3 regions of the Mesorhizobium sp. L-2-11 genome follow, and region 2 is predicted to be linked to each of the others. Evidence: predicted binding sites of a transcription regulator. Region 2 holds the regulator's gene; each other region holds the start of a gene.
The links. The regulator LexA, encoded in region 2, represses DNA repair genes until DNA is damaged. The targets are predictions, from matches to a motif close to TGTTCNNNNTGTGTTCNG.
Positions count from the first base shown of each region.

Region 1 (4,209 bases), 3.1 Mb from region 2:
ATGCCGGACAACCCGGCCACGCCCGGTCCGGATCCAATGTGTGGCGATGCCAACTCGATGGAATGGGCGATGGCGTGGATGGGAAAAAAGGAACCGCCCAAGGGCAAGGTCGGCTTCATGTATATGCTGGCCGGTGGCACCGACGGCAGCAACACCGATCCTTATGCGACGAAGCCTGAGGAAGGCAACAATTGGGTGGAGACCGGACCGCACGTGATGATCGTCAACGCAACGGACATGATGCAGGGCTATCCGACTGACCCCAAACCTGACACGTCCAGGCCATATGTGATGTGGGCGGGCACTCCCTACGCACATCTCATGATCCCGGTTAAGTAGCTGCCGCCGAGATGACTGGCCACAACGATCGGGCCGCGTAGCATCAGACTGTCGAGTTCCTGCGGGCTGGACCGCTTCCGGCCCGCAGGTGAGGGGCAGGCCGAGCGTCTCCTCGGCGACCCCTCCCGGCCGCTTCGCGGCCACCCTCCCCTCAAGGGGGAGGGGAAGGTCACGCCGCCTGCGCCATCCGCTCCGAACTCATGCGGTACGAAATCGCCTCGGCCAGATGGATGCGGCCGACCGTCTCGCTGGCCTCGAGATCGGCCAGCGTCCGCGCCACCTTCAGCACCCGGTGATAGGCCCGCGCCGAAAAGCCGAGCTTTTCGCTGGCATCCCTGAGCAGCGACAGGCCTGATGCATCCGGCATCGCGATCTCCTCGATGACCGAGGGTGAGCAGTGCGCGTTGGTGGTGGCGGAGGTCGCGCCGAGCCGCTCGAAACGCTCGCGCTGGATCGTTCGGGCGCGGGCCACGCGCAGCGCCACATCGGCACTTTTCTCCGCCCGGTCCGGCCGGATCAGATCGCTGGCCGAGACCGCCGGCACCTCGATCCGGAGATCGATGCGGTCGAGCAGCGGGCCGGATATGCGCGCCTGGTAGTCGGTGCGGCAGCGGTCGCCGCGCAGGCAGCGATAGCCCGGCTCGCCGGCCATGCCGCAGCGGCACGGGTTCATCGCCGCGACCAGCTGGATGCGCGCCGGATAGGTGACGCGATGATTGGCGCGGGCGATCATGCAGTCGCCGGTCTCCAGCGGCTGGCGCAGCGCGTCGAGCGCCTGCGGCGAGAATTCGGGAAATTCGTCGAGGAACAGCACGCCGTGATGAGCAAGCGACGCCTCGCCCGGCCGCACGCGCAGGCCGCCGCCGACCAGCGCCGCCATCGAGGCCGAATGGTGCGGCGCGCGGAACGGCCGGCGGTCGGTCAGCTTGCCTTCGCCAAGCTCGCCGGCCACCGAGGCGATCATCGAGACTTCGAGCAATTCCCTCGGCGCCAGCGGCGGCAGGATCGACGGCAGCCGCTGCGCCAGCATCGATTTTCCCGATCCCGGCGGACCGATCATCAGCATGTTATGGCCGCCTGCCGCCGCCACTTCGAGTGCCCGCTTTGCGGTCTCTTGGCCCTTGATGTCGGCAAGATCCGGCAGGTCGCGCGCCGAGACATGGATACCGGCCTCCGGCCGCGACAGCACCTGCGTGCCGCGAAAATGATTGGCGATGGCGATCAGGCTGCGCGGCGCCAGAATGTCGAAATCCTTGCCGGCCCAGGCCGCTTCCGGCCCGCAGGCGAAAGGGCAGATCAGGCCCTTGCCTTCGGCATTGGCGCCGATCGCCGCCGGCAGCGCGCCGGCCACCGCGGCAATGGTGCCGTCGAGCGACAGCTCGCCAAGCACGACATAGCCGGCCAGCATGTCGCCTGGAATGGCGCCAAGCGCCGCCATCAGGCCAAGCGCGATCGGCAAATCGTAATGGCTGCCTTCCTTTGGGAGGTCGGCGGGCGCCAGATTGACGGTAACCTTCTTCGACGGCATCGACAGGCCCGATGCGTGCAGCGCCGCCTGCACCCGCTCCCGGCTTTCGGCGACCGCCTTGTCGCCGAGGCCGACGATGTGCATGTTGACCTTGCCGGGCGCGATCATCACCTGCACGTCGACCGGCACGGCCTCGATGCCCTGGAAAGCGACCGTGCGGACCCGCGCAACCATTTTTCTGCCCCCGGACATGGGCTCGCCCGAAGCCCATGCGATCATGCCGCGAACGGCGTCATCTGAGACAACCACAGATTATGAGCAAAGGCAAGAACATTACGGGAACAATCGAACGTGTGCTTTGATGGCGTTATCGGCTACGGATCGGAAAACCGCCGTTCCGCCAGCATCGGCGCTACTTGCGCTTGTCCTCGACCGCATCCCAGAACAGGCTGGCAATGTCGGCGCCGCCGAAGCGTTTTACCTCGCGCACGCCGGTCGGTGACGTCACGTTGATCTCGGTCATGTAGTCGCCGATCACGTCGATGCCGACGAGGATGAAGCCGCGCTCTTTCAGCGATGGGCCGATGCGGGCGCAGATCTCACGTTCGCGCTCCGTCAGTTCGGTTTTTTCGGCGCGGCCGCCGACATGCATATTGGAGCGCGAATCATGCTCGGCCGGCACCCGGTTGATGGCGCCGACAGGCTCGCCGTCGATCAGGATGATGCGCTTGTCGCCGGCGCGCACCTCCTTCAGATAGCGCTGCACGATGTAGGGCTCGCGGAACATCTGGCTGAACATTTCGAGCAGCGAGGCGAGGTTGCGATCGGCCTCATGCAGGTGGAAGATGCCGGCGCCGCCATTGCCGTAGAGCGGCTTGACGATGATGTCGCCGAACTCCTTGCGGAAGGCGGCAACCTCCTGGCTGTCCTTGGTGATCAGCGTTTCCGGCATCAGGTCGGGAAATTCGGTGACGAAGATCTTTTCCGGGCTGTTGCGCACCCAGGCCGGGTCGTTGACCACCAGCGTCCCGGGATGGATGCGCTCGAGTATGTGCGTCGTGGTGATATAGTTCATGTCGAACGGTGGATCCTGCCTGAGCAGGACGACGTCCATCTCCGACAGGTCGGTGCGCACTTTCTCGCCGAGCGAATAGTGATTGCCCTTCTCGTCGCGGACCTGCATTTCCTCGACGCCGGCAAACACCTTGCCGTCGCGCAGCGACAGCCGGTCGGGCGTATAATGGAACAGCTGGTGGCCGCGTCGCTGCGCTTCCAGCGACAGCGCAAACGACGTGTCGCCGGCAATCGAGACGGTGGAGATGTGGTCCATCTGGACGGCGATTTTCAGAGGCATGGCGGATCTCCGGCGGATCGGATGGGCTGCTTGCCTGTACAGCTTCGCCCGTCATCTGCCAATCGCGACATTTTGAGGATTGCCTCCTGCGGCGCCTTGCGCGCAAGGCGATCGGATCCCATTTCCCTGCCGGACATAGCCGGCCCGCGGCATAGCGGGGGCGTGATCGTCTTTTTGTCTGACATAAGCCTCGGGATTCGGTTTTTCGCACTTGCTCCCCCGACCGGGCTGGCTAGGATGCGCGCCGACTGAGCCTACAGCGCCGCGCGTCCTTTTGGACGCGCAAAGGACGCTGTAGCACTTTGATTTTGCGCATGATCCTCTCCGAAAATCGAAACCGATTTTCGGGGTCATGCGCAGGGAGAAAAAAAATGATGCCATCGGCGCGCTTTGCCGACCTTGAAGGTGCTTCGGTGCTGATCACCGGCGGCGGCTCCGGGATCGGCGCTGCGCTGACGGATGGTTTTGCCCGCCAGGGAGCAAAGGTCGCCTTCATCGACATCGCCGACGGCCCGAGCCTGGCGCTGGCCGACCGCATCGAGACGGATCTCGGTCGCCGGCCTCTCTATCTCAAGACAGACATACGCGACATCGAGGCGCTGCGGGCTTCGGTAGCCAAGGCTGCCGAAGCGCATGGCGACGTCACCGTGCTGGTCAACAATGCAGCACTTGATGATCGCCACGCGGTGGAAGATGTCACCGTGGAGTTCTGGGACAACAACCAGGCGGTCAACCTGCGTCCGCATTTCTTCTCCGCACAGGCGGTGGCGCCGGGCATGAAGCGCGCCGGCGGCGGCTCGATCATCAACTTCACGTCGACGTCGTTCCTGATCAATCACCCCGACATGCCGGCCTATACCGCCGCCAAGGCGGGGATTGTCGGCCTGACCAAGGGGCTTGCCGGCAAGCTCGGCGCCGACGGCATTCGCGTCAATGCGATCGCACCCGGCTGGGTGATCACCGAGCGGCAGAAGCAGCTCTGGGTCACCGAACAGGCGCTCGCCGCCCACGTGGCCAAGCAATGCATCAAGCAGGTGATGCAGCCGGA
Region 1 is NZ_AP023257.1:636,914-641,122, reverse strand. Features, by position in the region: gene JG739_RS03010 (hypothetical protein) at 1-339, shown strand, start outside; gene JG739_RS03005 (YifB family Mg chelatase-like AAA ATPase) at 509-2,041, opposite strand; gene gshB (glutathione synthase) at 2,220-3,161, opposite strand; gene JG739_RS02995 (SDR family NAD(P)-dependent oxidoreductase) at 3,533-4,209, shown strand, end outside.
Region 1: a site for LexA is predicted at 2,134-2,151, ahead of JG739_RS03005 (YifB family Mg chelatase-like AAA ATPase). Genes of this name have one in related genera too.

Region 2 (4,209 bases):
GGCGCGGGAAACCATCGCCGACCATATCAGGGACAGCATCGGTGGTGCCGAGGGGGAGATTGCCGCTGCGTTGATCGTCGGCGTGCGTGCCGGCATCCCCGAAGAGATAAACGAATCGATGCGGCGCACCGGCATCTACCACATCATCTCCATTTCCGGCCTGCACATGGCGCTTGTCGCCGGCACTGTCATGGGATTGCTGCGCGGCGCCTTTGCGCTGTTTCCCGACTTTTCGTCGCGCCGGCCGGTCAAAAAATATGCGGCTGCTGCCGCACTCGTCTCCATCGCTGCCTATCTGATTTTCTCCGGTATCGTGGTCGCGGCTGAACGCAGCTTCATCATGCTGGCGGTAATGCTTGTCGCCGTGCTGTTCGACCGGGCGGCACTCACGATGCGGAACCTGGCGATTTCGGCCATCGCCGTCATCGTCGTGTCGCCGCATGAGGTGGTCGGCGCAAGCTTCCAGATGTCCTTCGCCGCGACTGCGGCTCTCGTGGGCGCCTACGCCGGTTGGTCCGACTATCGTGCCGACAAGGCCACGACGCCGCGACAGCGACGGTCACCGGTCGCTTTCGTCACGCGCAAACTCGTCGCTGGGGCAGGCACCATCGCAATGACCTCCATCATTGCCGGCAGCGCCACTGCGCTCTTCGCCATATGGCACTTCCAGCGCGTCTCGCCGCTCAGCCTGTTCGCCAATCTGGCCGTCATGCCGATCGTCACCATCGTCATGTTCCTGGCCGTCCTCAGCGCCTTGGCGATGCCTTTCGGCCTCGACGGCCCTTTCCTCTACATGATGGGCAAGGGCCTGACGGCCATGATCGCAATTTCGGGATGGATCTCGGAGCGTTCGCCAATCGATGCAGTCGGACTGATTTCGTTGCAATCGGTTCTGCTGGTGACGGTCGCCCTGGTCATCGCCACGATGGCGACGACATGGCTGCGGCTTGCGGCACTTCCCTTTGCGCTCGCCGGCCTGCTGACGATTTCCGGGACGCGCACCCCCGACGTGCTGATCTCGGAGGATGCGCATCTGGTGGCGCTGCCGATCGGCGGCGGCGAACTTGCCGTCAACCGGGTGCGTTCGAACGAATTCACCACCGACAACTGGAAACATGCGCTGGTTTCAACAACGATCGTCGAGCCGGAGACATTCGAAAAAGGAGATGTGCGGTTCGACATCGCCGACCCGGCCGACCTGCCGCCGGGAGCGCCTTTCAGCTGCACTGCCGGCCTGTGCCTGGCCCGGCATCCGTCCGGCGCGCTCATCGCGCTCGCCGACAACCGCAAAACCGCGCGGCCGGCCTGTGCCTTTGCTGATTTGATCGTCATCGACGATGCCACAGCCTATTACAAACCCTGCCGCAATCCGCTGGTTCTCGTCGTCACCAAACGGCAGCTCGCTCGCATGGGCAGTGCCGCCGTCTTCTTCGATCCGCTATCGGCGACGACGCGCGCAGAAATCCGTTTTGCCGTCAGACAGCCATACAGGCCCTGGCATGAGCAGCGGCGATTTTCGCGCGAGGCGAGGGGCCTGCCGCCATACCAGAGGGCCGAGAAACCCAAAAAACCTGCCGCTCAGTAACGCCGGATCAGTCCGACGAGCTTGCCCTGCACCTTGACGCGGTCCGGCCCGAAGATGCGCGTCTCGTAGGCCGGATTGGCGGCTTCCAGTGCGATCGAGGCACCTTTGCGGCGGAATCGCTTCAGCGTCGCTTCTTCCTCGTCGACCAGAGCGACAATGATCTCACCAGGCTGGGCCGTGTCGGCGTTGCGGATGATGACCGTGTCGCCGTCGAAGATGCCGGCCTCGATCATCGAATCACCCTTGACCTCCAGCGCGTAGTGCGTGCCGCCGGTGATCATGTCCGGTGGCACCGAGATCGAATGGGTCTGGTGCTGGATGGCGTCGATCGGCACACCGGCAGCAATGCGGCCCATCACCGGTATGGAGACGGTGGCAACGACGTCGTCGTCATTGCCGGCCGCACGCATGCGCGACGGCGCCGGCTTGATCTGGCGTCCGAGGCCGCCCTGCCCAAGGCTGCCCTGAATGACGCTCGGCGAGAATTTGCGCGCCGCATTGAGGCCCGGCGCGATCGAATCGGGCAGGCGCAGCACCTCCAGCGCGCGGGCGCGGTTGGGCAGGCGGCGAATGAAACCGCGCTCCTCCAGCGCCGTGATCAGCCGATGGATACCCGATTTGGAGGCGAGGTCGAGCGCTTCCTTCATCTCGTCGAACGAGGGCGGAATGCCGCTTTCCTTCAGCCGCTCGTGGATGAACATCAGCAGTTCATGTTGTTTGCGTGTCAGCATCGCGACCCCCAATAGAATCAGAAAAACAAACCCAGAACAAACACTATCTGTTCCAGTTGTGTTCCGCAACCATTTAAAGTTTAATGAATGCGTTGACGTTTTGTTCAGCGTAGCATCAGCACGCTGCAGGCGGCGCCCGCTTCGGCTGCGGGAGCGAATGGCTCGCGCACGATCAGTCCGTTGGCGTCGGCCAGCATTCTGAGCATCGAGGAATCCTGGATACTGAACGGCATTGCCTCAAGCGTGCCAGCTTCTTCCTTAACCACCGCGCGTACATAGTCCTGCCTGAGATCGTTGGCCGGCATGGCGGCGCCGAGCCGCGCCTGACGCATGTCCTGGCGGAAGGCGCGGCCGCCGAGCCGCGCCAGCAGAGGCTTCAGAAAGAGCTGCGTGCAGACCAGGCTGGCCACCGGATTGCCGGGCAGGCCGATGCAGCGGATGTCGCCCAGCCGCCCGAACATCAGTGGCTTGCCGGGCCGCATGGCGATTTTCCAGAAATCGAGCGCCATGCCTTCGCCGGTCAGCACGTCATGGACGAGGTCGTGGTCGCCGACCGAGGCGCCGCCCAGCGTGACGACGACGTCGGCGCCTGCGTCGACCGCTTTTTTCACCAGCGCGGCGATCGCCTCCTTGCGGTCGGGGGCGATGCCGAGATCGAGTGCGCAGGCGCCGACCGAGCGGACAGCGGCGGCGACGCCATAGGCATTGGAGGAGATGATCTGGTCGGCGCCAAGCTCGCTGCCCGGCGGCAGCAATTCGTCGCCGGTGGCGATGATGGCGACCAGTGGCCGTTTCGCCACGCTGACCTGCCGGTGGTTGGCCGATGCCGCCAGCGACAATGCCGCCGGATCAAGCTGGCGGCCTTTCTCCAGCAGCACGTCGCCCTGCGAGAAATCGAGCCCGATGCGGCGGATGTTGCGGCCTTCAACCGTCGGCGCGGTCACTTCGACCATGCCGCCGCCGAGGTCGCGGACATTCTCCTGGATGACGATGGTGTCGGCGCCCGCGGGAAGCGGCGCGCCGGTGAAGATGCGCACGGCCTGCGCCGGGCTGACTGTTCCGGCAAAGCCGCGTCCGGCCGGCGCCATGCCGATCACCGAGAGTCTCGCCGGCACGGACGCGACATCCTCGGCCCGCACGGCATAGCCGTCCATTGCCGACGCGTTGAATGGCGGCTGGGTGCGGAGCGCCACGAGCGGCCCCGCCAGCACGCGGTCGGCGGCGTCCATCAGGGCGACGCTTTCAGCCTGCAAGGGCGCAGCATCCTGAAGCAGGTGCTCAAGCGCCTCGGCGACCGCAAGCAGCGCCATTATTGGCCTGCCCCCTGGGCATCCGCCTTGTAGTCGCCGGATTTGCCGCCGGTCTTTTCCACCAGCCTGATGCCGGAGATCGCCATGCCGCGATCGACCGCCTTGGCCATGTCATAGATGGTCAGGCAGGCGACCGAGACGGCAGTCAGCGCTTCCATCTCGACCCCGGTCTTGCCGGTGACGCGGGCCAGCGCCGTGACCTTCAGGCCGGGCAGGTTGGCGTCCGGTTCAATGTCTACCGATATCTTGGTCAACAGCAGCGGATGGCAGAGCGGGATCAGCTCATGCGTCCTCTTGGCCGCCATGATGCCGGCGATGCGCGCCGTGCCCAGCACGTCGCCTTTCCTGGCATCGCCGTCGAGAATCATTTTCAGCGTTTCAGGCCGCATCGAGACAAGACCTTCGGCGATTGCCGTGCGGGTCGTCTCCGCCTTGTCGCCGACATCGACCATATTGGCTTCGCCTTCCGCGCCAAGATGGGTGAGGGCGGCCGACATCGTCAGGTCACCTTGGCGCGACGTGCGACCATTTGGACGCACAAACTACGCTCTAACGCTTTGTATCTAGGCATCATGCTCTCCGA
Region 2 is NZ_AP023257.1:3,711,138-3,715,346, forward strand. Features, by position in the region: partial or broken gene JG739_RS17720 (ComEC/Rec2 family competence protein) at 1-1,585, shown strand, start outside; gene lexA (transcriptional repressor LexA) at 1,579-2,316, opposite strand; gene JG739_RS17730 (molybdopterin molybdotransferase MoeA) at 2,421-3,626, opposite strand; gene moaC (cyclic pyranopterin monophosphate synthase MoaC) at 3,626-4,123, opposite strand; gene trpC (indole-3-glycerol phosphate synthase TrpC) at 4,190-4,209, opposite strand, start outside.

Region 3 (4,209 bases), 2.5 Mb from region 2:
CCTCCGCCACCGCATCCGGCTCAGAACTGTCGGCCGGCGCCTCGGCGGCTGTGTCCGCGATCGCGGCTTCGGCTGCCTTGGCCTGCCCGGCTTGTTCTTCCGCCGCTTGCTTGGCCGCGGCGGCTTCGCGCGCGGCATTGTCCTGGGCCTCGAGCCGTGCCTTCACCTCGACAGCCGGCTTCGGCTCGGCCCGGTAGCCGAGGCCCTTCAGAATTTCTTCCATGTCGTCGGCCGTGGCGCCGAGGATCGACATCATCGGCGGCGTCACCATGAAGGACTGACCATCATAGGCGCCGTCGGGGCGCTGGCCGAGGCCCGGCTTCCAGTTGGTCGCGGGCCGGATCAGGTCGGCCAGCCGTTCGAGGATGTCGACGCGCACCGCGCGACGGCCGAGATTGCGGTAGCCGGCCAGCTTGTAGAAAGTCTTGTCGAAGGTGGGATCGATGACCACCGAGGTGCGGCCGGAGGCCAGCGCGTGAACCACGTCGCCAAAGCCGGGCTTGTCCTTGCCGTCGTTCTGCAGCGCCCACAACAGCGTCACCAGTCCGGCCGGGGCCGGCTTGATCAGCGCCGGCACGAAAACGTGGTAGGCGCCGAAGCGCACGCCGAGCCGGCGCAGGGCGGCGCGGCCCTCCTGGTCAAGCGACTTCATCTCCTCGGCGATGTCGCGGCGGTTGATGAGGCCGAAATTCTCGACGAGCTGGAAGGCGATGCCGCGGCCGATGCCGGTGATCTGCTCGGCGTTCTTGAGGTCGACCAGCGGCTTCAGCAGCGACTCGATCTGGAAATTGACGAAACGCTCGGCGCGCGCCGCGACCTTGTCGCGGGCGGGACCGGTGAGCTGCTCGTCGGCCAGCAGCACCAGGCGTGGCTTCAACGGCTCGTCGCCCGCGACCAGCGTGCCGATCGGCGCGCCGATCCAGCGCAGGGTGCCGTCGGAGCCGAGCGCGATGTCGCCATTGGCCGCGGCGCCGAAGCGTTCGGCCCGCGCCTCGAATTCGGCTGCAAGCGCCTTCTGGGCTGCTGTCCGCACCGCCTTGGCATCCTCGCCGCCGGCGCTCTGGTCGGCGGTGAAGCGGAACCCCTGCAACTCGCCGACATGATGGCCTTCGACGAGGACGGTTCCGGTTGGGCTGATTTCGGCTTCAGGCATGGTATTTTCTCTAAGGCGCCGCATGAGGACGGAAGTCCTGCGGTCTACGAAGCGTTTCGTCAACCGCTCATGCAGCGCATCCGACAATCTGTCTTCGATTTCGCGCGTCTTTTCCTGCCAGTGTGCCTGATCGGCCAGCCAGCCGGGCCGGTTGGAAACGAAAGTCCAGGTGCGGATCTGGGCGATCCGGTGCGACAGCGTGTCGATGTCGCCCTCGGTGGTGTCGGCACGGCGCACCTGCTCGGCCATGTAATTCTCGTCGACATGGCCATGCCTGGCAAGATCCATGTAGATCGAGGCGATCAGGTCGGCATGCTGAGCCGGGGCGATCTTCCTGTAATCGGGAAGGGCGCAGGCCTCCCACAACAGCGCCACGCGCCTGGCGTCGGTGGCCAGCGCCCGGATGTCCTCGTCGCGGGACAGATGCTCGAGCGCCTGCGCATCGACCGCCGGCAGCGCGCGCGTCAGGCCTTCAACCGGCGCGTTGGTCTCGATCGAGCGCTTCAGCGCGTCGAGGTTGGCGAAATCGAAACGCGCGGTGCGCCATTGCAGCACCTTCACCGGGTCGAAATCATGCGCTTCGATCTTCTTGACCAGTTCCTCGTCCAACGGATCGACCTGACCGGTGACGCCGAAGGTTCCGTCGCGCAAGTGGCGGCCGGCGCGGCCAGCGATCTGGCCGAGCTCGGCCGCCGTCAGGTTGCGATACTGGTAGCCATCGAACTTGCGGTTCTGGGCGAAGGCGACATGATCGAGATCGAGGTTGAGGCCCATGCCGATCGCATCGGTGGCGATCAGATAATCGACATCACCCGACTGGAACAGCTCTACCTGCGCGTTGCGGGTGCGCGGCGATAGCGCACCGAGCACGACTGCCGCACCGCCCTGCTGGCGGCGGATCAGTTCGGCGATGGCATAGACCTCGTCAGCGGAGAAGGCGACGATCGCCGTACGTCGCGGCAGGCGGGTGAGCTTCTTCGAGCCGGCATAGGCGAGATGCGACAGCCGTGGCCGCGTCACCACCGACACCCCCTTCAGCAGGCGCTGGAGGATGCCGTGCATGGTCGCTGCGCCGAGCAGCAGCGTCTCCTGGCGGCCGCGCAGATGCAGGATGCGGTCGGTGAAGATGTGGCCGCGCTCGAGATCGCCGGCCAGTTGGACCTCGTCGACGGCAACGAAGGCGGCGTCGGTCTCGCGCGGCATGGCTTCCACGGTGCAGACCGAATATCTGGCGCCGTCGGGCTGGATTTTCTCCTCACCCGTGATCAGCGCCACCTTGTGAGCGCCGACCTTCTCGCAGACGCGTGTATAAACCTCGCGGGCGAGCAGCCTGAGCGGCAGGCCGATAATGCCGCTTTCATGCGCCACCATGCGCTCGATGGCGAGATGGGTCTTGCCGGTGTTGGTCGGCCCGAGCACCGCAGTCACGTCGCGGCCTGACAGGATCAGTGGCTCAGTGTGTTTCGGCTGGATGTTCATCGACCTGGAATTTAAGGCTCTCTGCCTCGCGTTGTCGGGAGCGCGCCCCGTGGTGGCGCGGGTGACAGCCGACACATAGGGATTTCGGGCGCGAAGCGAAAGCAGAATATTCCGATGGCAGCTCAAAGCCTTTCGTCGGCGTCGACAATCCGTTCCGCCGTTTCGATTTAAGAGTTGGCCGATTTAACAGTTGGCCGATTTAACAGTTGGTCATTTAACAGTTGGAACGAGTCTGGAACGAATCGGCTACGAATCGCTGACTCGCGGGGGTTCATGGTTTGTTCAGGGCTACATCTGGATATCTCGCCTGCGAGTCTCACCACATGCTGAATCGCCGAATTGGCCTGTTTCATGCAGGGCTGACGTCGCCGTTAACCTTTGCCGCCGAACGATCGACGCGGGTCGGCGGGCGTCATCCAACATTTTGAAATTATTTATCTTTCTTAACGCGCCTTAACCATTTTTGGATGTTTTCAGCCTTTGTCGATTAACGCTGCGCTCAAAGCCGGAACGGAACGGCGACGAATCGGCGCCGGCGCATGTTTCCCGGTTTGTTCACCCCAATATGTTGTGTCATGAACAGGTTTTCCACCTGTTATCAACAGGTGGGGAACAGGGTTTTGCACAGGCCGCACGGCTGCCGTTAACCTTTGCGTGCCGCATTGGCACAAATCGGCGTCACGACCATTGGTCGGCGCAGTCACTGACCAGACTGCCAGCAATGCAGAACGGCTTGGTTCAAGCCTCTCCCACGGCATAGCGCTGCAAAGTAGGGCCGACGTTCTGGATAATTTCGTCGTGGGACAGGGCGACGACGGGCGGAAGCCGCAGCAGGTATCGGCACATCGCCAGACCCAGCAACTGGCTCGAAACGAGCCCGGCCCGTCGACCCGCATCGGCGGGGTCAGCGACCGCCGCAATCACCGGCCTCACCTGGTTGCCAAACACGTCGCGCAATTTTTCCGCGGCGAATTCGTTCGACGTCGCCGAACGCAGCAGAATTGCCATGCCAGGGCCGCTGGCCGGGCCCTCCCAGATTTCGAGAAAACGCCTGATCAGCTTTTCACCGATGGCGTTTCGGTCGATCACCCGCAGTGCCGGCAATTGCAGATCGACGACCGCCGCCCTGGCGAACAGCTCGTCCTTGTTGCGGAAATAGCGGATCACCATGGCCGGATCGATCGAGGCATGCGCCGCGACGTCGCGGATCGAGGCGCCGTCATAGCCGCGCTCGGCGAACAGGAGCCTCGCGGCCTCCAGGATTTGGGCGCGCGTGCGGTCCGACTTGCTGGGCTTTTTCGGCTGAGTCTCGGTCATGGAAGCTATATGCCAACGGTCGTTGACAAACGCAATGGCTTCGTCTAGAAAGTCAACGATCGTTGACAAATGGAGAGAGAAATGCTGCCCGAAACCACCGAAGTCCTGATCATTGGCGCCGGCCCGACCGGCATGGCGCTGTCCATCGTGCTGCACCAGGCCGGTGTCGATCATGTCCTGATCGATAGGCTGGCTGAGGGCCTTCAGACCTCGCGGGCTGGCGTCATCCACGCGCAGACGCTGGAAACTCTGGAGCCTCT
Region 3 is NZ_AP023257.1:1,161,468-1,165,676, forward strand. Features, by position in the region: gene JG739_RS05530 (helicase-related protein) at 1-2,632, opposite strand, end outside; gene JG739_RS05535 (TetR/AcrR family transcriptional regulator) at 3,371-3,949, opposite strand; gene JG739_RS05540 (FAD-dependent oxidoreductase) at 4,031-4,209, shown strand, end outside.
Region 3: a site for LexA is predicted at 2,855-2,872, ahead of JG739_RS05530 (helicase-related protein). Genes of this name have one in related genera too.